DNA from 3 places in the Streptomyces sp. NPDC048269 genome. Region 2 is predicted to be linked to each of the others. Evidence: riboswitches for the same ligand, from Rfam matches in the RefSeq annotation. Region 2 holds a riboswitch; each other region holds the start of a gene.

Region 1 (9,835 bases), on a different contig from region 2:
GACTCCGACCCAGGGTGTGACCCGGGAACTTATCCGGCGGTCGACGCGCTTGCATACAGTGGCAGGTCTGACAGAAATCTCTGCATCGCGATCGAAGGGACCACATGCCCATGGGTCACACGGCCACAGCCCAGGCCGGCTCCGGCGGCCTGACAGCAACCGAACACCGGCTGGCCAACGGCTTGCGCGTGGTGCTTTCCGAGGACCACCTGACCCCGGTCGCCGCGGTATGCCTCTGGTACGACGTCGGCTCGCGCCACGAAGTCAAGGGACGAACCGGCCTGGCTCACCTCTTCGAGCACCTGATGTTCCAGGGCTCGGCGAGCGTACCGGGCAACGGGCACTTCGAGCTGGTCCAGGGTGCCGGCGGCTCCCTGAACGGCACCACCAGCTTCGAGCGCACCAACTACTTCGAGACGATGCCGACCCACCAGCTGGAGCTCGCGCTGTGGCTGGAGGCGGACCGCATGGGCTCGCTGCTGGCCGCCCTGGACGACGAGTCCATGGAGAACCAGCGCGACGTCGTCAAGAACGAGCGCCGCCAGCGGTACGACAACGTCCCGTACGGCACGGCCTTCGAGAAGCTGACCGCCCTCGCGTACCCCGAGGGCCACCCGTACCACCACACCCCGATCGGCTCGATGGCCGATCTGGACGCCGCGTCCCTGGAGGACGCCCGCGCCTTCTTCCGTACGTACTACGCGCCCAACAACGCGGTGCTGTCGGTGGTCGGCGACATCGACCCGGAGCGCACGCTCGCCTGGATCGAGAAGTACTTCGGCACCATCCCCTCCCACGACGGCAAGCATCCTCCCCGTGACGGCTCGCTGCCCGACGTCATCGGCCGGGAGCTGCGCGAGGAGATCGTCGAGGAGGTCCCGGCGCGTGCGCTGATGGCTGCCTACCGGCTCCCGCACGACGGCACCCGCGAGTGCGACGCCGCCGACGTGGCGCTGACCGTCCTGGGCGGCGGCGAGTCCTCGCGGCTCCACAACCGCCTGGTGCGCCGCGACCAGACGGCCGTCGCGGCCGGCTTCGGCATGCTGCGCCTGGCCGGAGCGCCCTCGCTGGGCTGGCTGGACGTCAAGACGTCCGGCGGGGTCGAGGTGCCCGACATCGAGGCGGCCGTCGACGAGGAGCTCGCGCGGTTCGCCGCCGAGGGCCCGACGGCCGAGGAGATGGAGCGCGCCCAGGCACAGCTGGAGCGCGAGTGGCTGGACCGGCTGAGCACGGTCGCGGGCCGCGCCGACGAACTGTGCCGCTTCGCGGTGCTCTTCGGTGACCCGCAGCTGGCCCTGACCGCCGTCCGGCGCGTCCTCGACGTCACCGCCGAGGAAGTGCAGGCCGTGGCCGCGGCCCGGCTGCGCCCGGACAACCGCGCGGTGCTGGTCTACGAGCCGATCGCCGCGGACGACGCCGCCGACGAGTCCGACGAGTCCGACGAGAACGACGCGAACGAGAACGAGGGGGCGGAGCAGTGAGCGACACCGCAGCCGTCACGATGACCTTCCACCCGCGCCCCGAGGCCGGGGAACCGCAGCCGTGGGCGTTCCCGGCCCCCGACCGCTCGGTCCTGGCCAACGGCCTGACCCTGTTGCGCTGCCACCGTCCGGGCCAGCAGGTGATCGCGGTCGAGGTCAACCTCGCCGCGCCGCTGGACGCCGAGCCGGAGGGCCTGGACGGCGTGGCCACGATCATGGCCCGCGCGCTGTCCGAGGGCACCGACAAGCACTCCGCCGAGGAGTTCGCGGCCGAGCTGGAGCGCTGCGGCGCCACCCTCGACGCGCACGCCGACCACCCGGGCCTGCGGGTCTCCCTGGAGGTCCCGGCCTCCCGGCTGCCCAAGGCGCTCGGCCTGCTCGCCGAGGCCCTGCGCGCGCCGGCCTTCGCCGACGCCGAGGTCGACCGTCTGGTGCGCAACCGGCTCGACGAGATCCCGCACGAGCTGGCCAACCCGCAGCGCCGCGCCGCCAAGCAGCTCTCCAAGGAGCTGTTCCCGGCCTCCCTGCGGATGTCCCGCCCGCGCCAGGGCACCGAGGAGACGGTCGCCCGGATCGACTCCGCGGCCGTACGCGCCTTCTACGAGGCCCACGTACGCCCCGCCACGGCCACCGCGGTGGTCGTCGGCGACCTGACCGGCATCGACCTCGACGCCGTGCTCGCGGACACCCTGGGCGCCTGGACGGGCGGCACCGCCGAGCCCCTCCCGGTGCCGCCCGTGACCGCCGACGACACCGGCCGCGTGGTCATCGTGGACCGGCCCGGCGCGGTCCAGACGCAGCTGCTGATCGGCCGGATCGGGCCGGACCGGCACGACCGGGTCTGGGCGGCCCAGGTGCTCGGCACGTACTGCCTGGGCGGCACCCTGACCTCCCGCCTGGACAAGGTGCTGCGCGAGGAGAAGGGGTACACCTACGGCGTGCGCGCCTTCGGCCAGGTGCTGCGCTCGACCGCCGACGGCAAGGGCGCCTCGATGCTCGCCATCAGCGGCTCCGTGGACACCCCGAACACCGGCCCGGCGCTGGAGGACCTCTGGAAGGTGCTGCGCACCCTCGCGGAGGGCGGCCTGACCGATGCCGAACGGGACGTGGCGGTGCAGAACTTGGTGGGCGTGGCCCCGCTGAAGTTCGAGACGGCCGCCTCGGTCGCCGGAACCCTCGCCGACCAGGTCGAGCAGGAGCTGCCGGACGACTACCAGGCGCAGTTGTACGCGCGGCTCGCCGAAACCGGGACGGTGGAGGCGACTTCGGCGGTCGTGCAGGCCTTCCCGGCGGACCGGCTGGTCACCGTCCTGGTGGGCGACGCGGCGCAGATCGAGGCGCCGGTGCGCGCCCTCGGGATCGGCGACGTGAGCGTCGTCAGCAACTGACGTAATCCGTCGGCCAACTGACCGGCACGAAGAGGGGCTCTGGCGGGCTTGTCCGCCGGGGCCCTTTTTGTCCGTTAGGCGGAGAGGTTGCTTTATGTGGTGTGGCGTACGCAACAAAAAGGCGTGTCTGTTTGGCGATTGACTGATGATCCGCCTAGCGTCACCCGTGCTGTCCGTCAGTTGTACCCGCCGCATCCGTGGCACCGGGCAGCGATCGCCGAGTCCCCGTCAGGCGCGAGCCTGGGGAGCCGGGGACCCACATGCGTCCCTGGGGTGAATCGGGCCGCCTCGCAAGAGGAGGCCCGTAGGAGACCTTCCTGCTCCGAACCCGTCAGCTAACCCGGTAGGCGAGAAGGAAGGAAAGGATCAGCCCCTTCATGGCGTTTGGCAGTCGTCCCGCCGGCTCCGGTAAGCACCGTGGTTCCAGCCGTCTGAGCCGCAAGACCGCCGGTTACGCCGGCATAGCCGCCCTCGCCACCACTGGTGTCGTCGGCTCCCTCGCCGCCCCGGCCTTCGCCGCCGACAACGGCGACCACCACTCCGCCCAGGACAACGCGCTCGGCGCCGTCGTCGTGGCCGAGGACCTCCAGGGCGACATCCAGGACCAGGCCGCGTCCCAGCAGCGCGCCGCGGAGCACGCCGCAGCCCAGGCGCAGGCCGAGGCCGACGCCAAGCAGCGGGCCTCCGAGGCCAAGCGCCTCGCCGAGGCCAAGGCGAAGGCCGAGCGCGAAGCCGCCGAGCGCGCGGCCCGCGAGGAGGAGCGCAAGCGCCTCAACACCTTCGTGGCGCCGGTCGACGGCTCGTACGTCAGCACGCAGTACAAGGCGGGCGGCGGCATGTGGTCCTCCGGCAGCCACACCGGCATCGACTTCCACGCCGCCTCCGGCACCTCCGTCCACGCGGTGGGCGCCGGCGTCGTCGTCGAGGCCGGCTGGGGCGGCGCGTACGGCAACAACGTCGTCATCAAGCACAACGACGGCACGTACACCCAGTACGGGCACATGTCCTCGCTGAGCGTCTCCGCCGGCCAGCAGGTCACCGCCGGCCAGCAGATCGGCCTGTCGGGCTCCACGGGCAACTCCAGCGGCCCGCACCTGCACTTCGAGGCCCGCACCGGTGCCGACTACGGCTCGGACATCGACCCGATCGCGTACCTGCGCTCGCACGACGTCAGCCTCTGATCCGCGGCGCACCGCGCGACACCGCTCCACCGAAGGCCCCGGCTCCCCGAGCCGGGGCCTTCGCGGTGCTCCGCCGGGTAAATGTTTCGCATTTCCGGCCGCTCTCGGAAATTATCGTGTGTTGCAATAGAGTCGCAGCACGCACATGCGTGTCCATTGAGCGTGGCAGTCGGAAATAGGCGGAGGTCCGGTCTTGCGTATTCCTGCGCACGCGGTATGCACGGCAATTCGTGACGACATCGTCTCCGGGGTCTTCGAACCGGGCGGCAGGCTGACCGAGGAGGTGCTGGCCCGCCGGTACGGAGTCTCGCGCGTCCCGGTGCGCGAGGCGCTGCGGACCCTGGAGTCCGAGGGATTCGTGACCACGCGGCGCCACGCGGGCGCCTGTGTGGCCGAGCCGACCGATCAGGAGGCGGCCGACCTCCTGGAACTGCGGATGCTGCTGGAGCCCCTGGCGGCCGCCAGGGCGGCCCGGCGGCGCACGGAGGCCCACCTCAAGGTGCTGCGCGGGCTGGTCAGGCTGGGCCAGGAGCGGGCCAGGCGGGGCCAGGGCGAGGATCTGCGGTCCCTGGGCGGCTGGTTCCACGAGACGCTCGCGCAGGCCTCCGGGAGCCCCGGGCTGATCGCGCTGCTCACGCAGATGCGGCACAAGGTGGCGTGGATGTACGTGGTGGAGGCGCCGGCCCGGCCGGTGGAGTCGTGGGCGGAGCACGGGGCGATCGTGGACGCGGTGGCGCGGGGGGACGCGGAGCGGGCCCGGACGCTGACCGCGGTCCACGCCGACCGGGCGGAGGCCGCGCACCGGCCGCGGCTCCGGTCGGCCGTGAGCACTACGCAACCTGCCGTAAACATGGCGAGCGGCAGGCATTAACAGGGCTCGTGTACAAAGAGGCGTATCCGGGGGACGCTGCCTGAATTTCCGGGGGGCGTGCATGTGCTGCGCCTAATTCCTGCGGAGCCGAATTATCGCGCTGCCCTGCCGTGTTTTCGTGCTTCCGGTATTTCGCGCCGGGTTTCTCCGTGCTGCCGTGTTTTCGTCTCGTCTTCGGTATTCCGTCGACCCCGAGCCGGATCCGGAAACCACGGAGCCGCGGCCCCGGGGTGGTGGGGCCGCGGCGTCCGCGGGCGTACTGCGTGGGTCGAACCCGAAGGGTCAGACGGTCTCGGGGAGCTCCTCGAGGCCCTCGGCGACCAGCTTCGCGAGGCGGTCCAGCGCGGCCTCCGCGCCGTCGGCCTCGGACGCGAGGACGATCTCCTCGCCGCCCTGGGCGCCCAGACCCAGAACCGCCAGCATGGAGGCGGCGTTGACGGGGTCGCCGCCGGCCTTGGCGATGGTCACCGGGACGCCGGAAGCGGTCGTCGCACGGACGAAGATCGAGGCGGGACGAGCGTGCAGGCCCTCGGCCCAGCCGACGTTGACGCGGCGCTCTGCCATGGTGATGCCCTTCAGGTTCTTACGGTTGTCTAGACCAGTCTCTCACGACGCCCGGAATGCTCCGACCGGCCTTCGGCCCGGATGTGCTGCCGTTCGGCCTTCCCCAGCTTGCACCGTTTTGTCCCGGCTTGCCTAATGCGCCGCGCGAGCACTGTCCGGCCGTTCCCGGCCGTAAGGTAGGCCCATGACCACCGAGTCGGACCCCTCGTACCCGGCCCACTGGGAAGCGGACGTCGTCCTGCGCGACGGCGGCACCGCCCGGATCAGGCCCATCACCACCGCGGACGCGGGCCGGCTGGTCAGCTTCTACGAGCAGGTCTCCGACGAGTCGAAGTACTACCGCTTCTTCGCCCCCTACCCCCGGCTCTCCGACCGCGACGTGCACCGGTTCACGCACCACGACTACGTGGACCGGGTCGGCCTCGCGGCAACCATCGGCGGCGAGTTCATCGGCACGGTCCGCTACGACCGCATCGGCCCCGACGGCCGGCCCGCCACCGAGCCCGCCGACGAGGCCGAGGTCGCCTTCCTCGTCCAGGACGCCCACCAGGGCCGCGGCGTGGCCTCCGCCCTCCTCGAACACATCGGCGCGGTGGCCCGCGAGCGCGGCATCCGCCGGTTCGCCGCCGAGGTGCTCCCCGCCAACACCAAGATGATCAAGGTGTTCACGGACGTCGGCTACCAGCAGAAGCGCAGCTTCGAGGACGGCTCCGTCCACCTCACCCTCGACCTCGAACCCACCGCGGAGTCCCTCGCCGTCCAGCGCGCCCGCGAACAGCGGGCCGAGGCCCGCTCGGTGCAGCGGCTGCTCGCCCCCGGCGCGGTCGCGGTGATCGGAGTCAGCCGCTCTGGCGCGGGCGTGGGCGCCGCCGCGCTGCGCAACCTGCGCGACAGCGGCTTCCACGGCCACCTCTACGCCGTCAACGAGCAGGTCACGCGCGACCTGCTGGACGGCGTACGGGCCTACCGCACGATCGAAGCCATCGGCGCCCCCGTCGACCTCGCGGTGATCGCGGTTCCGTCGGACCGGGTCCCCGAGGTCGTCGCGGCCTGCGGTGAACACGGGGTGCAGGGACTCGTGGTGCTGTCCGCCGGGTACGGCGAGAGCGGCCCGGCCGGACTCGCCCGCCAGCGCGAACTGGTGCGCCAGGTGCGCTCGTACGGGATGCGGCTGATCGGGCCGAACGCCTACGGGGTGATCAACACCGCGCCCGAGGTGGAGCTCAACGCCTCGCTGACGCCCGCGCCGATGCCGATGCGGGGCCGGATCGGCCTGTTCACGCAGTCCGGGGCGATCGGGATCGCGCTGCTCTCCGCTCTGCTCCGGCGCGGTGAGGGCCTGTCCTCCTTCGTCTCCGCGGGCAACCGGGCCGACGTCTCCGGCAACGACATCCTCCAGTACTGGTACGACGACGAAGCGACCGACGTCGCCCTGATGTACCTGGAAACCCTGGGCAACCCGCGGAAGTTCACCCGCCTCGCCCGCCGGACGGCGGCCGAGAAGCCGGTGGTCGTAGCCAGGGGAGGCCGCCACACCCCGGCCGGGCACGTGGTCCCGGGCACCCGGCTGCCCGACGCCACCGTCTCCGACCTGCTGCGGCAGGCGGGCGTCATCCGGGTCGACACGGTGACGGAGCTGGTCGACGTCGGCCTCCTGCTGGCCGCGCAGCCGCTGCCCGCCGGACCCCGGATCGCGATCCTCGGCAACTCCGAGTCCCTCGGGGTCCTCACGTACGACGCCTGCCTGGCCCAGGGGCTGCGGCCGCTGCCGCCGCTCGACCTGACGACGGCGGCCTCGCCGGAGGACTTCCGCACGGCGCTGGTCTCGGCGCTGGCCTCCGACGACTGCGACGCGGTGGTGGTCACGGCGATCCCCTGGGTGAGCGAGCACGCGCTGGCGGACGAGCTGGCCGATGCGCTGCGCGAGGCCGTGGCCGAGGTGCCCGGCAAGCCGGTGGCGGTGGTGCACGTCGAGCTCGGTGAGCTCGTCGAAGCCCTTTCCGCCTCGCGGGGCCCTTCCCCGGCCCCGCCCGTCGCCGACACAACGGGCGTGCCCCTCCGCAGCGAGGAGGTCCCGCCCAGGACCCCGTACACGCCCTTCGTGCCCGCGTCCGCCGACGGAGGGCGCCGTGAGGCGCAGGGCCGGATCCCCAGCTACCCGGCCGCCGAGCGAGCCGTGCGGGCCATCGCCGAAGCCGTCCGGTACGGGCAGTGGCGGCGGGCCAACGCCGAGGTCGGGCACGTCCCCGAGTTCGAGGACATCGACGAGCCCGGCGCCGCCGCCCAGCTGACCCGGCTGCTGGCCGACGTCGACGGCGGAGCCGTGCTCACCCTGGCCGAGTGGGACGCCCGCGAGCTCCTCGGGCGGTACGGGATCCACGCCCTGCCCGCCCTGCCCGCGCCCAGCCCCGACGCGGCCGTCCGGGCCGCCGGGATCCTCGGCTACCCGGTCGCCCTCAAGACCACCGCCCCGCACCTGCGCCACCGCGCGGACCTGGGCGGGGTACGGCTCGACCTCAGGGACGAGGCCGAGCTGAGGCGCTCGTACGAGGACCTCACGGCCCTGCTGGGCAAACCCTCGGAGCTCCAGCCGGTGGTCCAGGCGATGGTGCCCCGCGGGGTCGACACGGTCGTCCGCTCCGTCATCGACCCGGCCGCCGGCGCCGTCCTCTCCTTCGGTCTCGCCGGTGTCGCCTCCGAACTGCTCGGTGACACCGCCCACCGCCTGGTCCCGGCCACCGACCGGGACGCCGCCGGACTGATCCGGTCCATCCGGACCGCACCCCTCCTGTTCGGCTGGCGCGGCAGCGACCCCGTCGACACCCCGGCCCTGGAGGAACTGCTCCTGCGCCTGTCCCGCCTCGTGGACGACCACCCCGAGGTGATCGGTGTCTCCCTGGAGCCCGTGGTCGTCGCCACCGAGGGACTCTCCGTGCTGAGCGCCACCGTCCGCGTCGCGCACCCGCCCGCCCGCGGCGACCTGGGACCACGGACCCTCCCCAGTTACTGAGCGGGTACGGAGAGGCCGGGGCGCCCCGTGCGGGCCTTAGGATGGACCTCATGGCGAAATCCGGTACGACGACCCAGGGGCTGCGCACGGCGATCGAGCGCAGCGGCTACTACCCGGCCCTCGTGGCCGAGGCGGTGGAGGCCGCGGTGGGCGGCGAGCCGATTTCGTCGTACCTGGTCCACCAGGAGACGACCTTCGACTCCAACGAGGTGCGCCGCCACGTCACCGTGCTGGTCCTGACCGGAAACCGCTTCATCGTCAGCCACACCGACGAGCAGGCGGCCGACGCCGGGTCCCCGTCCCCGTACGCGACGACCTCCACCGAGTCCGTCAAGCTGTCGAGCATCTCCTCCGTGGTGCTGAGCCGCGTCGTCGCCAACCCGGAGTCCTACACCCCCGGCACCCTGCCCCGCGAGGTCGTCCTGACCATCGGCTGGGGCGCGGTCTCCCGGATCGACCTGGAGCCGGCCGCCTGCGGCGACCCGAACTGCGACTCCGACCACGGCTACACCGGCAACTCCACCGCCGACGACCTCAGCCTGCGGGTCAGCGAGGCGGGCGACGGCCCGGAGGCGGTGCGCCAGACCCTGGTCTTCGCGCAGGCACTCTCCGAAGCCACCGCGGCCACGTCCACCCCCGCCCGCTGATGGCCTACCCCGCCGCGCAGAACTGGGCGGACGAGCCGGAGCTGCTGGACCTCGCCACCGCGCCCGTCCCCGAGTACGGCGGCGGCTCGCTCGCCGACCTGCTGCCCACCCTCGTGGCCGGCCAGGGCGTTCCCGGCTTCACCGCCTCCATCGCCGAGCTGACCCCGGCCGACCGGAACTGCGTGTTCCTGGTCGACGGCATGGGCTGGGAGCAGATCAAGGCCCACCCGGACGAGGCCCCCTACCTCACCTCCCTCCTCGCGGGCTCGCGCGGCGGCACCGGCCGCCCGATCACCGCGGGCTTCCCGGCGACCACCGCCACCTCGCTGGCCTCGGTCGGCACCGGCCTGCCGCCCGCCAGCCACGGCCTGCCCGGCTACGCCGTCCGCAACCCGGCCACCGGCGAGCTGATGAACCAGCTCCGCTGGCAGCCGTGGACCGCGCCCAAGCCCTGGCAGCCGTACCCGACCGTCTTCCAGCTGGCCGACAAGGCCGGTGTGGCGACCGCGCAGGTGTCCGCGCCCGCCTTCCAGACCACCCCGCTCACCAAGATCGCGCTGAGTGGCGGCACCTTCCTGGGCCGGATGACCGGCGAGGAGCGGATGGACCTGGCCGCCGAACGCCTCGCGGCCGGCGACCGCTCGCTCGTGTACACGTACTACAGCGAGCTCGACGGCGCCGGGCACCGGCACG
Region 2 (9,835 bases):
CCGAGATCGTTGATGCTCCGGTGGCGCGGTCCGTACGGGAAGACGCGGGCCACGGCGTCGCCCGCGCACACGGCCAGCGCCGTGAGCAGGGCGGCAAGGGACGAGCCGAGCAGGCTCGTGCGGCGCGGTGAGTTGTACGGCGAGCGGTGCGGTGTCGACATGGTGCGCCGACCTTGGCAGCGCCGCAGGGCCGGGGGATGGCCGTGGAGTGACCCCGGCACGAACAACGGCGCACCCCGACAGCTCGGGAATCGTTGGTCGAACAGGTGGCCCGGACCACCGCGACCTCATACCATCGATCACCGCACGGCCCTTGTGCACCGACGCACAATCTCCCGGCCCTGGAGGCTCCTTTGCACCGTCGCACAGCGCTCTCCGTCTCCGCCGCCCTGCTCCTGGCGGCCCCCCTGCTGGCCGCCTGCTCGGGCGAAGCCCGCCCCGGCACCGCGGCCGTCGTCGGCGGCGAACGCATCACCACCTCCGCGCTCCAGGCCCAGGTCAACGACGTGCGCGCGGCGCAGAACCGGACGGGGCAGGCCGCCGCCGAGCTCATCGCGAGGACCCCCAACCTGGAGCGCGAGCAGCTCGACTCGATCCTCCAGAACCGGATCATCGACAAGATGGCCGCGACCGCCGGCATCACGGTCTCGCCCAAGGAGATCGAGGACGAGCACAAGGCGTACGTCGAGGACAACAAGGGAGCGGAGCAGTTCGAGGCGCTGCTCCTGCAGAAGGGCCACATGGCCCCCGCCCAGATCGACCGGTTCCTCCGGGACCGCGTGCTGCTCACCAAGCTGGCCGCCAAGTACGGCAACGGGAAGCTGGAGGAGCCGGCCCGGGCCGCCGCGAAGGCGCTGCGCATCGAGGTCAACCCGCGCTACGGCTCCTGGGACACCCAGCAGATCAAGCTCGGCACCGGGGAGACCCCCTGGATCACCCAGCGGACCCGGCCCGAGCAGGCACCCGCCGGAGCCTGAGACCGCCCGGGGGCCCCTCCCGGCCGGAGGCCGGCGGACGGAGGTAGGTTCGGAGGGTGACCGACCACGTACCAGCCGAGCCCACCGGCCGCATCGTCCTGCTGACCACCAGCCACCGGGTCGCCCCCGGCGTGCTCTCCTGGCCCGCGTGGCAGACCCTGCACGCCGCGGACCGGGTGGTCTGCGCCGACCCCGGCCACCCGCAGCTCCCGTACCTGCGGGAGGCGGGCGTGGAGGTGGTCCACGAGAACCCGGAGGCGCAGGCGCTGGTCGAGGCCTGCGCCGGCGGCCGCACCGTCGTGGTGCTCCCGGGCGGCGAGGGCGACCAGCGGCTCACCGACGGGCTGGCGCGCCTGGCCGGCTCGGGCCGGGTCTCCATGCCCGACCTGGAACTGCTGCCCGGCTCGTACGACCTGCCGGGGGCCCGCCTGCTCGACCTGGTCCAAGTGATGGACCGGGTCCGGCGCGAGTGCCCGTGGACCTCGCGGCAGACCCACCGGGGGCTCGCCAAGTACGCGATCGAGGAAGCGTACGAGCTGGTCGAGGCGATCGAGGACGGGGACCGGGAGGAACTGCGCGAGGAGCTCGGTGACGTGCTGCTCCAGGTGGTCTTCCACGCACGGATCGCGCAGGAGTACGAGGATCCCGACGAGGCGTTCTCCATCGACGACGTGGCCGGGTCCCTCGTGGCGAAGCTGATCCACCGCCACCCGCACGTCTTCGGCGACGAGAAGGCCGAGACCCCGGAGGACGTCAGCGCCCACTGGCAGCGCACCAAGGCGGCCGAGAAGCGGCGTGCGTCCGTCACGGACGGGATTCCGGTGGGCCAGCCGGGGCTCGCGCTCGCGGCCAAGCTCGCGGGCCGGGTCCGTACGGGCGGGCTGGCCGTGGAACTGCCCCGCGGCGAGGGCATCGGGTACGAGCTGCTGGAGCTGGCGGCGCGCGCCGAGGCGGCGGGGATCGACCCCGAGACCGCGCTGCGCGCGGCGGCCCGCGTCTACCGGGACTCGATCCGGGCCGCCGAGGGCGTCGGCGAGTAGCCCTCAGCAGCGGTGAGCGTTCTCAGTACTCCTCCGGCGCACGGCCGGAGGGGTTGTGCCAGTGCGGCGACGGACGGGCCAGGAACCACTCCCCGAAACCCAGCGGGCGGCCGTGGGGACCGTGGCCCGTGCCGGTGGCGGGTACGGAGTCGTGGAAGATCCGGCCGGGGCGGGCGCCCAGTTCCTCCAGGAGGTTCGAGGTCTCCTCGACGAACTGCGGCGGCCCGCTGAGGTAGACGTCCTGGTCGGGCCACAGGCCCCGGTTGCAGAGCGCGGTGGCCAGCCGGTCGGTGGCCTGGTTGCGGTGCTGCCCGGGCGCGGGCGTGATGTAGGTGACGCCGAGCCAGTCGCAGGCGGCGGCGTACTCGTCGATGAGCGGGCGGTCGTAGAGGTGGGCGGGATCCCGCGCCACCACGAAGAGCCGTATGTCCTGATCGGGAGGGTGTTTCCCGAGATCCTCCAGCATGGCCCGGACCGGCGCCCAGCCGGTCCCGGCGGCGATGAGGCTGGCCGGGCGGTCCTCTCGGCGGAAGGTCAGCCGCCCGCCGGCGGAGGCGAGCCGCAGCCTGTCGCCCGGCTGGACGTCGCGGACCAGGGCGGTGCTGACCCGTCCCCCCTCGATCCGGCTGACGTGAAGGTCCAGAGTGCCCTCGGGACGGGGGGCGTTGCCGATGGAGTACGTGCGCCAGGTCCTCGGGACCCGCTCGCTGCTCACGCTCGTGTACTGGCCGGGTAGATAGGGGAAGGGGGCGTGCGGCTCCAGGGTCAGCACGCCGATGTCCTCCCCGTACCGGAGGTGGCGCACGACCTCCGCGTCCCACCACGGCGGGTCCTCGGCTTGCGCGGCGCCGGCCGTCATCGCGTCGGCGATCACCTGGTACGCCTCGGTCCAGGCCTTCTCCACCGGCGGGGTCCACGCCGCTCCGGACGTCTCCGCGAGGGCGGCGAGCAGGCTCGCGCCCACGGCCGCGTAGTGCTCGGGACCGGCCTGGAACTTGCGGTGGTCGCGGCCCAGCTCGCGGAGATAGGGGACGAGGGTCTCGACGTCCTCCAGGCGGGCGATCACGTGGGTGAGCGCGGCGAACAGCCGGTCCCGCTGCCGCTCCATGTCCTCGAAGGAGGCCGGGAAGAGTTCACGGACTTCGGGGTTGTGCCAGAACAGGTGGGAGTAGAAGAACTTGACCGCGTGCTCGGCCCGTCTCTCCACCACCGCGAAGCTGCTTTTCAAGATCCTCACATCCACAGGACCGAAGGTAGGAACACCGGGGAACGTGAGGTCAAGCGATGGCTGATCTGCGGACAGCCGCGACGAACCACCCATATGGGATCTGGGCCGGGTGCCGGGATACGGTCAGCAGGTGCATGAGCAGACCCCCGCAGACCCCGCCGACGCCCCTTCGGCCTCCCCTTCCCGCCAGGGACCGACCCTGTTCGACTGGGAGTTCGCGACCGATCCGTACCCGGCCTACGCCTGGCTGCGCGAACACTCGCCGGTGCACCGCACCAAGCTCCCCAGTGGGGTCGAGGCCTGGCTGGTCACCCGGTACGCGGACGCCCGTCAGGCCCTCGCCGACCAGCGGCTCAGCAAGAACCCGGCGCACCACGCGGAGCCCGCGCACGCGAAGGGCAAGACCGGGATCCCGGGGGAGCGCAAGGCGGAGCTGATGACGCACCTGCTCAACATCGACCCCCCGGACCACACCAGGCTGCGGCGGCTGGTGTCGAAGGCCTTCACCCCGCGCCGGGTCGCCGAGTTCACCCCCCGCGTGCAGGAGCTCACCGACCACCTCATCGACGGGTTCTCGGAGAAGGGGGAGGCGGACCTCATCCACGAGTTCGCCTTCCCGCTCCCCATCTACGCCATCTGCGAGATGCTCGGTGTACCGCGCGAGGACCAGGACGACTTCCGGGACTGGGCCGGGATGATGATCCGGCACGGCGGCGGTCCGCGCGGCGGGGTCGCCCGCTCCGTCAAGCAGATGCGGACCTACCTCGGGGAACTCATCCATCGCAAAAGGGATGATCTGGGCAATGATCTGATCTCGGACCTGATCCGGGCGAGCGACCACGGCGACCACCTCACGGAGGCCGAGGCCACCGCCATGGCTTTCATCCTGCTTTTCGCCGGTTTCGAGACGACCGTGAACCTCATCGGAAACGGCGTCCACTCCCTCTTCATGAACCCCGGGGAGCGCGAGCGCCTCCAGCTCTCCCTCGCCGCGGGCGAGCGGGACCTGCTGGAGACCGGGATCGAGGAACTCCTGCGCTACGACGGCCCGGTGGAGCTTGCCACCTGGCGGTTCGCCACCGAGCCGCTGACCCTCGGCGGGCAGTCGATCGCGGCCGGCGATCCGGTCCTGGTCGTCCTCGCGGCCGCCGACCGCGACCCCGGGCGGTTCGCCGAACCGGACACCCTCGACCTCTCCCGCACCGACAACCAGCACCTCGGATACGGCCACGGCATCCACTACTGCCTGGGCGCTCCGCTCGCGCGACTTGAAGGACAGACGGCGCTTGCGACTTTGCTCACGCGTCTGCCGGATCTGGAACTCGCCGTTCCGCCGGAAGACCTGCGCTGGCGCGGCGGGTTGATCATGCGTGGCCTGCGCACCCTTCCCGTGCGCTTCACACCCCGAAACATCTGAACACCGCCTGATCAACAGTCAGTTTTCGACCGGAGTTGTGACAATCGTTCGAAGGCCGCTAGGTTCTGCCGTTACCCAGCCGTTATGCGAAAGGTGCAGCCTCATGCGTTCCGGGAACGGCCGTCACAGACGCCCCCGTCAGGTGCCCGCGATAGTCGTCACCGCAGGAGTCACAGGCTCCGCGCTGGCCCTGCCGCTCCTCGCCGCCACCAACGCCTCCGCGGCCGACACCTCCACGTGGGACAAGGTCGCCGAATGCGAGAGCGGCGGCAGCTGGAGCGCGAACTACGGCAGCGGCCAGTACGGCGGCCTCCAGTTCACCCAGGACCAGTGGCAGAGCGCGGGCGGTCTCGACTTCGCCGAGCGGGCCGACCTGGCGAGCCGTTCCCAGCAGATCGCCGTGGCCGAGCGCGTGCTGGCCTCCCAGGGCCCGCAGGCCTGGCCGCTGTGCGCGGCCTCGGCCGGTCTGGACGGGCAGAGCCCCGCCGCGGCCGTCGACCCGGGCCTGCCCGGCGGCTCCGGGGTGACCGCCCCTACGCCGTCCCGGCCGGACACCACCGTGCCCTCGACGGGGACCGGCAAGCCGTCCACGGACTTCGGCGCCCCCACGCAGCCCGCCCCGAGCCCGTCGGACAGCCCGTCGTTCGTGCTCCCCGACGGCCCGCTCGCGCCGTCCCTCGGACTGCCCGTCATGCCCGCGCCGGACGAGCCGACGACCCCGGCCCCCACCCCGGCGGACCCGGGTGCGCCGACCGCCCCCGTGGACCCGAGCGCGCCCACCACGCCGCCCGCCACCCCGGGCCTGCCCCCGGCCGATCCCACGGCCCCCACGAGTCCGGGCGCCACGACGGACCCCGTGGACCCGACGGCACCGGCCACCCCCGGGACCCCGGACGCCTCCACCGACCCCACCGCACCGCCCACCACGGTCGCCGAGGGCAGCGGCAAGCACCGCGGAGCGCCCGCGCCCGAGGCGCCGGTCACATCTGATGCCGCGTCGGACCCCACGTACACCGTGAAGGCGGGCGACAGCCTGGCGGCCATCGCGGATGCCAAGGGCGTCAAGGGCGGCTGGAACGCGCTCTACGAGGCCAATGAGCAGGTCATCGGCGGGGATGCCGATCTGATCAAGCCCGGTCAGAACCTGGATCTAACCGCGCAATAAGGGCACTTCAGCCATCCGGTAAGAGTTGATTGTCCCTTTTCTGCAAGTGAGACATGTGTCTCTTCCGGTCAACTGGCGTGTCCCGTCCGGGGCCTTCCACGAATCCCGCCCTCACCTGCGCAAACACCCGTACAAGGGACGCAAGTAGGGGCCGTTTCTCCCCGATGGCGGTCGTTGAACATCGGGGAGAGACCTGTCTACCTTCTGAACCGCTCGCCACCGCGAGCTCCTTCGACCGCATCGCCGAATCCTGCCGGCGGACGGAGGGAACAGTCGTCGCGTCAAGCGCCGAAGGCAGGAGCGGGGGAACCAAGGTAGGCGCCGGGAGCGGCCGTTGAGAGACGGTCACGCCACCGGCTAGGGGTTAAGACGTGCGCTAGGTCGCACGGCCGGGCAACTCACTCGCCCGAACCCGACAGCTCACCTCGTAGGCGTCGGTGAGGAGAAACTCCATGCTGCTTTCCGGCAAGGGCAAGCACCGCCGCGGTTCCAAGGCCGTCCGCATCGTCACGCTCGCCGGTGTCGCCGGTGTGGCCGTCGCCGCCCCCCTGATGGCCGCGGGCTCCGCCAGCGCCGCCACCGCTTCCGAGTGGGACCGCGTCGCGCAGTGCGAGTCCGGCGGCAACTGGGCCATCAACACGGGCAACGGCTACTACGGCGGCCTGCAGTTCTCGTCCTCCACCTGGGCCGCGTACGGCGGCAAGTCGTACGCCGCGCAGGCCAACCAGGCCTCGAAGTCCCAGCAGATAGCCATCGCCGAGAAGGTCCTCAAGGGCCAGGGCAAGGGCGCCTGGCCGTCCTGCGGCGTGGGTCTGTCGAACTCCTCCTACACCGGCGGTGGCACGACCGACACCCCGAAGCAGACGGAGAAGAAGACCGAGACCAAGAAGACCCAGCCGAAGAAGACCGAGCCGAAGAAGGAGACGAAGCGCTCCGAGGCCCCGGCTCCGACCACCCGCTCCGAGCGCTCCGAGGCGCCGGCCCCGAAGACCGGCAACGGCTCGTACGAGGTCAAGTCCGGCGACACCCTGGGCAGCATCGCCGAGGCCAACGGCGTCAAGGGCGGCTGGGAGAAGCTCTTCGAGCTGAACAAGGACATCGTCTCGGACGCCGACCTGATCTTCCCGGGTCAGAAGCTGAAGCTCAGCTGAACACTGCGGCAATAGCCGCAGCAGTCACGGCACACGCACCATCCCCACCGCCCGGCGCGTCTCCCTCCACGCGCCGGGCGGCGGCGCGTGCGCCGTCAGAACCGCGGTGATCCGGCGCAGACCGAGAGTCCTATGTCATGGAAGAGGGGTATTCGGGCCCTTTTTCGTCCCAGGACCCGGGCGGTCGGCCGGCCCAGTGCCCGGAGCCGGTTAGGCTCTAGTCGGCAAGGCCATCCCACGGCCTGACGCCACCGCACACCCAGCGTCACATCCCAGAAGGAGATGCTCGTGCCGTCCATCGACGTCGTCGTAGCCCGGGAAATCCTGGACTCCCGAGGCAACCCCACGGTCGAGGTCGAGGTGGGCCTCGACGATGGCAGCACCGGCCGTGCTGCAGTTCCGTCCGGCGCCTCCACCGGTGCATTCGAGGCCATCGAGCTGCGTGACGGTGACCCCAACCGTTACTTCGGCAAGGGCGTCGAGAAGGCCGTCCTGGCCGTCATCGAGCAGATCGGCCCGGAGCTCGTCGGCTACGACGCCACCGAGCAGCGGCTGATCGACCAGGCCATGTTCGACCTGGACGCCACCGACAACAAGGGCTCGCTCGGTGCCAACGCCATCCTCGGCGTCTCCCTCGCCGTCGCGCACGCCGCGTCCGAGGCCTCGGACCTTCCGCTCTTCCGCTACCTCGGCGGCCCGAACGCGCACCTGCTGCCCGTTCCGATGATGAACATCCTCAACGGTGGGTCGCACGCCGACTCCAACGTCGACATCCAGGAGTTCATGATCGCCCCGATCGGCGCGGAGTCCTTCTCCGAGGCGCTGCGCTGGGGTGCCGAGGTCTACCACACCCTCAAGAAGGTCCTGCACACCAAGGGCCTCTCCACCGGCCTGGGCGACGAGGGCGGCTTCGCGCCGAACCTGGAGTCCAACCGTGCCGCGCTCGACCTCATCGTCGAGGCCATCAAGCAGGCCGGCTACACCCCGGGCAAGGACATCGCGCTCGCGCTCGACGTCGCCGCGTCCGAGTTCTACAAGGACGGCAAGTACGAGTTCGAGGGCCAGTCCCGCTCGGCCGCCGAGATGACCGACTACTACGCCGAGCTCGTCGAGGCGTACCCGCTGGTCTCCATCGAGGACCCGCTGTTCGAGGACGACTGGGCCGGCTGGAAGACCATCACCGACCGCCTGGGCACCAAGGTCCAGATCGTCGGCGACGACCTCTTCGTCACCAACCCCGAGCGCCTGGCCCGCGGCATCGAGGAGGGCTCCGCGAACGCCCTGCTCGTGAAGGTGAACCAGATCGGTTCGCTGACCGAGACCCTGGACGCCGTCGAGATGGCCCAGCGCAACGGCTTCAAGTGCATGATGTCGCACCGCTCCGGTGAGACCGAGGACGTCACCATCGCCGACCTCGCCGTCGCCGTGAACTGCGGCCAGATCAAGACCGGTGCCCCGGCCCGCTCGGACCGCGTCGCCAAGTACAACCAGCTGCTGCGCATCGAGGAGATCCTCGACGACGCGGCGGTGTACGCGGGCCGCAGCGCGTTCCCCCGCTTCAAGGGCTGACGCCCTGAAGCTCGGCGTCCCGCGCTTCAAGGGCTAATCACGCTCTTGCTTCCGTACGTCCCCGCACTCGGTCCCGTACCGTGTGCGGGGACGTATTGCGTAGTGCGTACATAGGGGAGGCGGGATCAATGGCCGGGAACCGGGATCGGTTCTCCACCTTCTCGACCGCGACCAGGCTCAAGCAGCTCGGCGAGCGGACCGCCGCCCATGTCTACCGCTCGCAGTCGCGCCGCCAGGTCCGCCGCAGCCGGCTCACCGGCCGCGCGGCCCTCCTGGTGCTCGTCCTCTGTACGCTGGTCGTCGCACTCGCGTATCCGATGCGCCAGTACGTCTCCCAGCGCTCGGAGATCGCGAAGCAGCAGCGGGCCGCCGCCGCCGCGCGGGACCGTCTGGAACGGCTCCGCGACGAGAAGGCCCGCTGGCAGGACAACGCCTACGCGGAGCAGCAGGCGCGCAAGCACCTGCACTTCCTGCGCCCGGGGGAGATCGGCTACATCATGACCGACCCCGGGGCGCAGGCCGCCGAGCGGCACCGGACCGGCCAGGCCGGCTCGGACCGCCCCTGGTACTCCAACGTCTGGGACGGCGTCGACAAGGCCGACCGCCCCGGCGACTGAACCAGTTCCACCCGTCATAGAACCGCGAACGAAGAGATTCCCTCCAGGCATGCAGACGCCCCCGCCCCAGACCGACCGGACCGAGCCGACCGACGCGGACATCGAGGCGTTCGAGCAGCAGCTCGGCCGCCCGCCGCGCGGGCTGCGCGCCATCGCGCACCGCTGCCCCTGCGGTCAGCCGGACGTGGTGGAGACCGCCCCGCGGCTCCCCGACGGCACCCCCTTCCCGACGCTGTACTACCTGACGTGCCCGCGCGCGGCCTCCGCGATCGGCACGCTGGAGGCCAACGGCGTGATGAAGGAGATGCAGGCCCGGCTCGCCGAGGACCCGGAACTCGCCGCCGCCTACCAGGCCGCGCACGAGGACTACATCCGGCGCCGCGACGCCATCGAGGTGCTCCAGGGCTTCCCGAGCGCCGGCGGGATGCCGGACCGGGTCAAGTGCCTGCACGTGCTGGTCGGTCACTCCCTGGCCGCGGGCCCGGGCGTGAACCCGTTCGGCGACGAGGCCCTGGCGATGCTGCCGGAGTGGTGGGCCAAGGGCGCCTGCGTCACGCCGTGCGGCGAGAAGAAGGAAGAGTCGCGGTGACGCGGGTCGCGGGCATCGACTGCGGTACGAACTCCATCCGTCTGCTCGTCGCCGACTGGGACCCGGCCACCGGTGAGCTGGC
Region 3 (9,835 bases), on a different contig from region 2:
GTCGGGCCGCCGCGCATGGGGCCGGGCGGGGTCTCGCCCCGCTCCAGCCGGTCGGCGGCCGTCCGCAGCTCCTGGCGGCCGCGCACGCTGGAGCGGCGCAGCGCCTCGCACCGGTCCCGGACGGCCTTGGCCCCGCGCTGGGCCCCGAGCAGGGCGGCGGCGAGGGCTCCCAGGACGAGGAGGGCGCAGCCGGTGAGGACCGGCCAGAGGCGGGCGTCCCGCTCGCCGGCTCCGCCGCCGAGCTGGAGGGTGAAGATGACCGCGGCGGCACCGCTGAGCCCGGCGGCGAGCGTGGGCAGCAGGGCGGCGCGCACCAGCTGAGGTCGTAACTGCCTGCCGGGACCGGTGACGGCGTGTTTCGACGGGGCGTGGCGGGCGGCGCGGGGTCCGGACATCGGCGTCCTCGGTACGTGGGGCCCGGCCCCCAGCGGTCCCGGGGCCCGGTGTTGATCACCGGATACCCACGCTAGACCGCACCGTCCCGCCCCGGACGGCCAGTTGGGGAAGTTCGCGGGGGTGCTTCCCGCTCCCGGTGGAGCGCTCGTACAGCCGCCCGAATCCGCCGGGTCGCCCCCGGCGAGGACCGGCGATGGCCGGCGAGGACCGGCGATGGCCGCACGCCCCGAGGGCCGGGGCGCCGCCCCCGGCCTCAGCCTCGTGGCCGCCCCACCTCAACCCCCGTGGCCGCCCTCGCCTCACGCCAAAGATGGCCCCCGCCTCTGGCCAGAGCCCCGCCTCGGTCGTACTCCCGCGCAGGGCCGCGTACGCCGCCCGCGCAGGCAGGCCCGATACCCCGGGGCGCCCCCGACACCCCGGGCCGGGACCGACACCCCGGGCCGGGACCGACACCCCGGGCCGGTACCGACACCCCGGGCCGGGACCGATACCCCGGGGTGGGCCCGGCCCCCGGTCCGGGCCCACCCCGCGGCAGGCGGCGGTCCGTCAGGAGCCGACCGACTCGGGCTCCTCGCGGATCACGCCCGTCGCCCGGGCCGTGGCAACCGCGGCGACGGAAACCTCCGGTGCGACGTGGCCGCCCGTCACGAACGGCCGCCACCAGGGCTGCGCCGGCGCCTCGGCGGAGCCGGGCTCGAAGGGCTGGCCCGGGATCGGCAGGGCGATCGCCGATCCCGTGGCCCCGGCCGCGGCCAGGGTGCCCTCGCCCGGCTCGTCCCACGGGTGGAGGGCCAGGTTGAAGGTGCCCCAGTGGATCGGCAGCATCGTGCCGTGCGGGGTGCCGCCCTGGAGGTCGAGGTGGGCGCGCATGCCTTCCTCGGGCGTCATGTGGATGTCGGGCCAGTACTCCGAGTACGCCCCGATCTGGATCATGGTGGCGTCGAACGGCCCGTGCTCGGCGCCGATCTCCTCGAAGCCGGGGAAGTATCCGGTGTCACCGCTGTGGTAGATGCGGTGCTCGTCACCGGCGACGACCCAGGAAGCCCACAGGGTGTTCTGCTGGTTGCGCAGCCCGCGTCCGCAGAAGTGCCGGGCAGGGGTCGCCGTCAGCGACAGCCCGGCGACCTTGGTGCTCTCGTTCCAGTCCAGCTCGCGGAGCCTGTGGGCCGGAACGCCCCAGCGCTCCAGGTGCGCGCCGACGCCCAGCGGGACGGCGAAGACGGTGTCCGTACCGGCCAGCGCCTTGATCGTCGGCAGGTCGAGGTGGTCGTAGTGGTCGTGCGAGATGACCACCACGTCGGCCGTGCCCAGCGAGGCCAGCGGCACCGGCACGGGGTGCAGACGCTTGGGGCCGGCGAAGGGGAAAGGGGAGCACCGCTCACCCCACACCGGATCGAACAGCACGCGCCGTCCGTCGATCTCGGCGAGCACGCTGGAGTGCCCCATCCAGGTGAGCCGCAGGCCGCTCACGGGCGGCTTGGCCAGCTCCGCGAGGGTCGTCGGGTACACGGGGATCGGCGCGCCGGGATTGCGCCTGAGCCGCTGCTCCTTGTGGAAGTAGATCTTGGCGAACTCCGCCATCGACCCCGAGGGTCTGGTCCGGGCCCCGACCGGATTCTGGAAGACGCCGTCGGCGAAGTTCGGCGAGCGGTGGATCCGCTCCAGCCGGGCACCGGACGGGTCCGCGCCGAAGGCTTCGGGCCGCAGGGCGCGCAGCCGGGGACGCAGGGGACGGGAGCCGGTCAAAGCGCCTCCTGGGAGGGTGGGGTCAGGACGGTCGTCGGTCTACGACCATCCCAACGCACATGTACCCCGAAGGATTCCGCTTGTGGCCCCCGTCGTCGGTGGCGCCCCCGCCTCCACCTCTGCCTCCCCGCCCCCTCTGCCTCAGCCCCCTGTGCCTCAGCCTCCCCGCCCCCCTATGCCTCTGCCGCCTAGAGCGGAAGCAGGTCGGGTCGCTTCGCCTCCACGTGGTCCCCGGAGGACTCCCCGCGCAGCCGCCGGCCGATCCACGGCACCAGGTGCTCGCGCGCCCACTGGATGTTGTCCCGGGTCACGTCCACCGACCCGCGCGGCCGCTGCAGCGGCCACGGCTGGTCGGGGTCGGTGGGCACCTCCAGCCCCAGCACCTGGGCGGCGCGCAGCGCGACCCGTGTGTGCCCCTCGGGCGAGAGGTGCAGCCGGTCGGCGTCCCAGGCCCGCCGGTCCTGTACGGACTTGAGCGACCAGAGGTCGAGCACCGGGCAGTCGTAGCGGTCGGCGATGGCGCGGACGTGCGCGCTGTACGTCGCCACCTTGCCGCGGAGGTGCTTGAGGACCGGCATGCCCCGGGTGTCGAAGCCGGTGGTGATCATGACGTGGCCGATGGCCCCGGTGAGGTCGGCGACGGCGGCCTCGAACCGTTCCGCCACGTCATCGGGGTCGCTGCCGGGCCGGATGATGTCGTTGCCGCCCGCGCAGAAGGTCACGAGGTCCGGCGCGAGCTCCTTGGCCCGCGGGACCTGTTCGGCCACGATCTGGTCGAGGAGCCGGCCGCGCACGGCCAGGTTCGCGTAGCGGAAGTCGTGCTCGTCACGCTGGTCGGCCAGGAGCACGGCGAGCCGGTCCGCCCAGCCGAGAAAAGAATCCCCGGGTCCCGGGTCCCCCACGCCCTCGGTGAAGCTGTCCCCGATCGCCGCGTACGAGCCGATGGTCTTGAGTGTCGTCGTCGCTGCCACAGGACGACATCCTTCACTCCCGTACACGACCTACGCCAACGTAAGCAGGGGTTGACGGACCGTGATCTTTACCACGCGGGGGATAAGGAATACGTACACGTGAGGCCGGGACCCCCCTCGGGCCCCGGCCTCACGTGTGCCGGCGTTCCGACGGCGGGTGCCGTCAGATGCTCACGCCCTTCGAGCGGAGGTAGGCGAGCGGGTCTATGTCCGAGCCGTAGGACGGGCCCGTGCGGATCTCGAAGTGGAGGTGCGGGCCGGTCGAGTTGCCGGTGGAGCCGGAGAGACCGATGCGCTGGCCGCCGGTGACGCTCTGGCCCGCCGAGACGGACAGCTGGGAGAGGTGCCCGTACTGCGAGTAGGTGCCGTCCGCGTGCTGGATGATGACCTCGTTGCCGTACGCGCCGGCCCAGCCGGCCGAGACCACGGTGCCCGCGCCGACGGCCTTGACGGTGGTGCCGGAGCTCGCGATGAAGTCGACGCCGGTGTGGTAGCCGGAGGACCACATGCTGCCCGCCACCTTGTACTGGGTGGAGATCCCGCCGCTCACCGGGGCGACGAAGCCGGAGGCCGACTGCTGCGCGGCCGGCGCCTCGGCGGCGGAGTCCTGCTGCGCCGCCGCGGCCTTCTCGGCAGTCTTCTCAGCGGGCTTCGGGGCGGACTTCGGAGCCGGCTTCGGAGCGGCCTTGCGGGCCGGGGCGGGGGCGGGGGCGGAGTCGACCGGGGCGGCGGCCGGAGCCGCCTCGCCCTTCGCGCCGAGGGTCAGCTTCAGGCCGGGGTGGATGAGGGAGGGGTTGGTGCCGACGGCCTCGCGGTTGTCGGCGTACAGCCGTTCCCATCCGCCGGAGAGGTGGCGCTCGGCGGCGATCTTGGAGAGGTAGTCGCCCGGCACGACCGTGTAGACGGTCGGCGCGGCCTCCACGGCGGCGGGCGCGGCCTGGAGCGAGAGGGGAAGCTGCGGGGCCACGGCGGGGCCCGCGACCGGCAGGGCGGCCGGAGCACCGGCCGCGTGGGCACCGGCGGCGCCCATCAGGGGCAGCGCGAGCGCCGCACCACCGGTGCCTGCGACGGCGAGGCCGCGAGCCATGGAACGGGACTTGGGACGGCGGTGCTTGCCCTTTGCAGACATGGCGAATTCCTCTCCGTCGCCTGCGAGGTGAGCTGTCGGGTTCGGACTGGAGATGTCCGGCCGTCCATGTGCGGAACATGTACGACTTCACCCCGAGCCGTCCCGGAACAAAGATCCGGGGCAGCGGCTTACCTGGTTCCCCCGCTCCTGCCGCGCGCGTGAATAGTCGGGTGCGGTTTCCGGGCAGTGGCAGGATTCGGCGGTCCACCCGGATCGATCGCGAAGGTAATCCCATAAGGCGGTACGCAACAAGCCGTGAATTCCCTGACGGAATCACAGGGATGAAGGACCGACGGAATTCCGGTCACCCTGCGTCCATTCCCCACCGCCAACAACCGCCCCGGCCGGGCCATTCGTCTTTTGTGATCAGGCACGCACGGTCACCGTATGATCTGGCTCACGGGGACGTGTCCGATCTCGCCGCTGTTTATGGCAAGTTGGCGCCAAGTGGCGTAATTCGGACAGATGGACAGGCGCCCCACGACGAAGCGGAGGAGTTCCCTTGACCCAGCAGATACAGGAGCCGGAGTTGTCCGGTGTGCGCAATTTCCGCGATGTGGGTGGATTGCCGACTTCTGATGGACGAAGGGTCAAGACGGGACAACTATTCCGAAGCGGACATCTCGCACATGCCACGGAAACCGATGCAGAGTTCCTCGCCTCGCTCGGTCTCCACACCGTTTTCGACTTCCGCAACAACGCCGACCACGCCCTGGAGGGGCCGGACGTCGAGCTGCCCGGCGTGCAGAACGTCAACATCCCGCTCTCGGATCCGGCCGACGGCCGGGAGTTCTGGAAGATGGTCCGCGACGGCGACCTCGACCAGCTCCGCTCGATCCTGGGCGACGGGAAGGCCGCGGCCCGGATGGCGAACTCGTACCGCGGGATCATCAAGCACCGCACCGCCGAGCACGGCCGGGTGGTGCACGCCCTCGCCGAGGACAGCGTCCCCGCCCTCCTGCACTGCGCGGCGGGCAAGGACCGGGCGGGCCTGTCGATCGCCGTCACCCTGCTCGCGCTGCGCGTCGAGCGGGAGGCGATCGTGGCGGACTACCTGGAGTCGAACGCCCCGCACCGCCGCTACCGGGTACGCCGCAGCGGCGCGTCGGCCGAGGCCCGCTCCCCCGAGGTGATGGAGCTGCTCGCCCCGCTCTTCGACGCCCGCGCCGAGTACCTGGAGGCGGCCTTCGAAACCATCGACGAGCACTGGGGCGGCGTGGACCGCTACCTGGCGGAGGGTCTCGGGCTCACGCCCGAGACCCTCGGCCGGCTGCGGGACCGGCTGCTCGACTGACGACGGCGAGGCAGGCCGTCACGGATGCCGACGGCCTGCCGTCACCGGTTGCCGACGGCCTGCTTCACCAGGATCCTGCCGAAGTCCCACATCAGCCCCGACCCGCCGTGCGCCTCGTCCATGACGTCCCGGAAAGCGCCGACGAACCGGTCGACGTCCCGCTCGTCCACGATCAGCGGCGGGATGAGCTTGATCACTTCCAGGTGGTCCCCGGACACCTGTGTGAGGATGCGGTGCTTCTGCAGCAGCGGCACCACGACCATCTGCGCGAAGAGCCCCTTGCGGGCGGCCTGCAGCATGGTCCACCGGCTGCGCAGTCCCAGCGAGGACGGCCGGCCGAACTCGATGCCGATCATCAGGCCGCGCCCCCGCACCTCGTGCAGCAGCTCGTACTCGTCCACCAGGGCCGCGAGCCGCCCGCGCAGCAGGTCGCCCATCGCCCGGGCGTTGGCCACGACCTCTTCGTCCTCCATGACCGAGAGCACCGCCAGCCCGGCCGCCATCGCCTGCGCGTTGGAGCCGAAGCTCGCGGAGTGCACGAGGACCCGGTCCATGGACGAGTAGACCTTCTTGAAGATCCAGTCCTTGCCCAGGGTGGCACCGACCGGCACGTAGCCGCCCGACAGCGCCTTGGCCACGCACACCAGGTCCGGCTCCACGCCCGGCTCGTGCTGGTACGCGTAGAAGTCCCCGGTACGTCCGAGGCCGGTCTGCACCTCGTCCGCGATCAGCAGCGCCTTGTGCCGGTGCAGCAGCTCCTGCGCGGCGAGCAGGAATCCGGGCGGTGCGGCGAGCACGCCCTTGCCCTGGACCGGCTCGACGACGAAGGCGGCCACGTCCCCGCGCTTCAGCTCCCGCTCCAGGGCCGCCAGATCCCCCAGCGTGATCTTCGTGTCGGGGAGCAGCGGCGCGAAGCCGTCCCGGAAGCCGCCCTCGCCGTTGACCGAGAGCGACCCCGTCGTGAGCCCGTGGAAGGCGTGGTCGCAGTAGAGGATCCTGGGCCGCCCGGTGGCGTACCGGGCGAACTTCAGGGCCGTCTCCACCGCCTCGGTGCCGCTGTTGCCGAAGAAGACCCGGTCCAGGTGGGGGCTGTACGAGAGCAGCTTCTCCGCGAGCAGCCCGGGCAGCGGCTGGCAGTCGAAGCGGGTGAGGTCGGCGAGCTGGGCGTCCAGGACGTCGTGCAGGGCGCGGCGGACCACCGGGTGGTGCCGGCCCAGGCCCATCACGCCGAACCCGGCCAGCATGTCGAGGTAGTCGTTGCCCTCCGCGTCCCAGAAGTGGGCGCCCTCGGCCCGCTCGTAGACCTTGTCGAAGCCGATGGTGTGCAGCATCCGGGGCAGTTGGTGGTTGAGGTGCCGGGCGTGCAGCTCGTACCGCTCGCCGCCGCGCTCGGCCAGCAGGGCGCCGAGGTCGAAGCCCTTGCCCCGGCCCCGCTTCCCCTGTTCCTCCAGGCCCCGTCCGGCCGGGCTCATGCCGGCTTCTCCCGGCTCCCGCCGATCGTCTCCCGGGCCGCCCGCAGGGACTCCTTGAGGGAGCCCATGGTGGCGAGGACCGCGGTGGGCTCGTAGCCGCAGTGCGCCATGCAGTTCGCGCAGCGCGGGTCCTTGCCGCGGCCGTACTTGCTCCAGTCGGTGTCGTTGATCAGTTCCCGGTACGTGGGCACGTAGCCGTCGCTCATCAGGTAGCAGGGGCGCTGCCAGCCGAAGAGGGAGTAATTCGGAATGGCCCAGGCCGTGCAGGGGAAATCGGCCTTTCCTTCCAGGAAGTCCAGGAAGAGCGGCGAGTGGTTGAGCCGCCAGCGCCTGCGGTTGCCGCCCGCGAAGGCTTTCCTGAAGAGCTCGCGGGTCTGTTCGACACCGAGGAAGTGTTCCTGGTCGGGGGCCTTTTCGTAGGCATAGGCAGGCGAGATCATCATCTCGTCCACCTGCAGGTCGTCATTGAGGTAGTTGAGTACCTCGATGATCGTCTGCGGGGTGTCCGTGTTGAAGAAAGTGGAGTTGGTGGTCACCCGGAACCCGCGCCTCTTCGCCTCCTTGATGGCTGCGACGGCCTCGTCGAAGACACCTTCCTTGGCCACGGATTCGTCGTGGCGCTCGCGCAGACCGTCGATGTGCACGGCGAAGGCGAAATACGGAGAAGGGGTGAACTTCTCGATCTTCTTGCGCAGCAGCAGCGCGTTGGTGCAGAGGAAAACGTACTTCCGCCGCGCCACCAATTGGCGCACGATCTCGTGGATCTGCGGGTGCATCAAGGGCTCGCCGCCCGCGATGGACACCATGGGCGCGCCGGACTCCAGTACGGCGCCGACCGCCTGGGCGACCGGCATGCGCTGCTTGAGAACCCCGGCCGGGTGCTGGATCTTCCCGCACCCTTCACAGGCCAGGTTGCAGGCGTAGAGCGGTTCCAGCTCGACGATCAGCGGGAACTTCTCACGCTTGCGCAGCTTCTGTTCGAGAAGATAGGTCCCGACCCTGATGGTCTGGCGCAGCGGCATGGCCATCTGGCTCACCTCCTGGGGAGCAGCAAAGAACGGTGCCATTCGTAAAACGCGGGCAGTACGGCACGCAGTACACGGAAGGCCGATATTCCACCGCGGACGGTGCCGATACGGACGAGCTCGTGCTCCGGAGCGTCCACGATCACCCGGACGGCCGCAACCGGGCGGCCGCCGCCCCGGGTGGCGGTCCACAGGGTGGCCGCGGACTCCATGTCGACGGCGATGGCGCCGGTGGCGCGCAGGTGCGCGCGCTCCTGGCCGCGGACGACGTGGTCGGATCCGGTCAGTGCGCCGGTGTGCACGGTCCGGCCGGGGGCGGCCCGGGCCAGTGCCTCGGCGAGCAGGGTGGTCCCGGTGCACGGGACGGTACCGTGCGGGTCCCGGGTCTCCACGGCGACGACCAGGTCGCCGGGGTGCATGCCGGGGACGAGCCCGGCGCAGAAGCCGGTCGCGAGGACGGCGGCCCCATCCGTTCCCGGCCGCTCCAGGGCCCGGCCGACGGCCCGCTCGGCGGCGCGCGGGCCCATGCCGGTACGCAGCAGGGCGTATGCCTCTGGGGCGCCGCGGCCCGTGCCGCGCAGCGCCGCCTGCTCGATGCGCAGCGCGCAGGCGACCAGCAGCGGGGTGGTCACCGGCTCTCCGCGGAGGCGGGCCCGGCCGGGGCGAAAGGTTCCCCGTACAGGTAGCGGCCGAGCGCGGTGAGCGGGAACACCTGCCGATACAGGTGGTAGTTGATGGAGAAGTCCCAGGGGAAGCCGGTGCCCGTGAAGTACGGCTCGTCCCAGGAGCCGTCCTCCTGCTGGGTCGCGACCAGGTAGGCGATGCCCCGCTCGACGGCCTTGCCGTCCCGTTCGCCCGCCGACAGCAGGGCCATCAGCGCCCACGCGGTCTGCGAGGCGGTGGAGGCGCCCTTCCCCGCCCAGGAGCGGTCCTTGTAGGAACGCTGGTCCTCGCCCCACCCGCCATCCTCGTTCTGTACGGATTCCAGCCAGCGCACGGCCCGCCGGATCGCGGGATGCGCCGGGGCGAGGCCGGCCGCGGTGAGGGCGGGGACCACCGACCCGGTCCCGTAGATGTAGTTGGTGCCCCAGCGGCCGAACCAGGCGCCGTCGGCCTCCTGTTCGGCGAGCAGCCAGGCGATGCCGCGGCGGGTCCGCGCGTCGCCCGCCCGGCCCTCGAAGGCGAGCATCTCCACGACGTGCGCGGTGACGTCGGCCGAGGGCGGGTCGATGACCTCGCCGAAGTCGCAGAAGGGCAGCCTGTTCGGGAAGGGGCTGGTGTTGTCGGCGTCGAAGGCGCCCCAGGCCCCGTTCTTCGACTGCATGCCGAGGTTCCAGGACACCCCGCGGGCGATGGCCGCCTCGACCCGGGCCGGGTCGGGGTGCTGGATGCGGCGCAATGCGAGGACGACCTCGGCGGTGTCGTCGATGTCGGGGTAGTTGTCGTTGTGGAACTCGAACGCCCAGCCTCCGGGGGCGAGTCCGGGTCTCCGTACCGCCCAGTCGCCGCTGCGGACGACCTCCTCGCCGAGCATCCAGTCCGCGGCCCTGACCAGCGCCGGGTGGTCGGGGCGCACGCCCGCGTCGGCGAGTGCGATCGCGGCGAGGCAGGTGTCCCAGACCGGGGACTGGCAGGCCTCGATCATGCGGGCGCCGTCCTCGCGCCAGACCGCGAACCGGTCCAGGGAGTCCAGTCCGGCGCGCATCACCGGGTGTCCCAGGTCGTAGCCGAGCAGGTGCAGGGCGATGACGGAGTACACGGCGGGGGGCTGGATGCCTCCCCAGCAGCCGTCGTTCTCCTGG

The links. A riboswitch is a leader RNA that binds a small molecule or an ion and turns the genes downstream of it on or off. The one in region 2 is predicted to bind cyclic di-AMP.
Region 1: another riboswitch for cyclic di-AMP. It lies ahead of AB0D48_RS05200 (M23 family metallopeptidase); the one in region 2 lies ahead of AB0D48_RS19610 (transglycosylase family protein).
Region 3: another riboswitch for cyclic di-AMP. It lies ahead of AB0D48_RS05705 (LysM peptidoglycan-binding domain-containing M23 family metallopeptidase); the one in region 2 lies ahead of AB0D48_RS19610 (transglycosylase family protein).

The regions. Positions count from the first base shown of each region.
Region 1 is NZ_JBEZLW010000003.1:248,428-258,262, reverse strand. It holds gene AB0D48_RS05210 (pitrilysin family protein) at 111-1,481, shown strand; gene AB0D48_RS05205 (pitrilysin family protein) at 1,502-2,869, shown strand; cyclic di-AMP (ydaO/yuaA leader) riboswitch at 3,075-3,233, shown strand; gene AB0D48_RS05200 (M23 family metallopeptidase) at 3,247-4,050, shown strand; gene AB0D48_RS05195 (GntR family transcriptional regulator) at 4,244-4,921, shown strand; gene AB0D48_RS05190 (HPr family phosphocarrier protein) at 5,204-5,485, opposite strand; gene AB0D48_RS05185 (GNAT family N-acetyltransferase) at 5,670-8,495, shown strand; gene AB0D48_RS05180 (DUF5998 family protein) at 8,546-9,142, shown strand; gene AB0D48_RS05175 (nucleotide pyrophosphatase/phosphodiesterase family protein) at 9,142-9,835, shown strand, end outside.
Region 2 is NZ_JBEZLW010000016.1:55,996-65,830, reverse strand. It holds gene AB0D48_RS19640 (YfhO family protein) at 1-161, opposite strand, end outside; gene AB0D48_RS19635 (SurA N-terminal domain-containing protein) at 354-977, shown strand; gene AB0D48_RS19630 (nucleoside triphosphate pyrophosphohydrolase) at 1,034-2,017, shown strand; gene AB0D48_RS19625 (globin domain-containing protein) at 2,040-3,254, opposite strand; gene AB0D48_RS19620 (cytochrome P450) at 3,376-4,662, shown strand; gene AB0D48_RS19615 (transglycosylase family protein) at 4,766-5,827, shown strand; cyclic di-AMP (ydaO/yuaA leader) riboswitch at 6,104-6,276, shown strand; gene AB0D48_RS19610 (transglycosylase family protein) at 6,280-6,978, shown strand; gene eno (phosphopyruvate hydratase) at 7,261-8,547, shown strand; gene AB0D48_RS19600 (septum formation initiator family protein) at 8,676-9,164, shown strand; gene AB0D48_RS19595 (DUF501 domain-containing protein) at 9,214-9,753, shown strand; gene AB0D48_RS19590 (Ppx/GppA phosphatase family protein) at 9,750-9,835, shown strand, end outside.
Region 3 is NZ_JBEZLW010000004.1:5,719-15,553, forward strand. It holds partial or broken gene AB0D48_RS05690 (ATP-binding protein) at 1-395, opposite strand, end outside; gene AB0D48_RS05695 (MBL fold metallo-hydrolase) at 943-2,142, opposite strand; gene AB0D48_RS05700 (SGNH/GDSL hydrolase family protein) at 2,331-3,113, opposite strand; gene AB0D48_RS05705 (LysM peptidoglycan-binding domain-containing M23 family metallopeptidase) at 3,277-4,242, opposite strand; cyclic di-AMP (ydaO/yuaA leader) riboswitch at 4,247-4,454, opposite strand; gene AB0D48_RS05710 (tyrosine-protein phosphatase) at 4,745-5,536, shown strand; gene AB0D48_RS05715 (aspartate aminotransferase family protein) at 5,578-7,008, opposite strand; gene hpnH (adenosyl-hopene transferase HpnH) at 7,005-8,036, opposite strand; gene AB0D48_RS05725 (1-hydroxy-2-methyl-2-butenyl 4-diphosphate reductase) at 8,042-8,665, opposite strand; gene shc (squalene--hopene cyclase) at 8,662-9,835, opposite strand, start outside.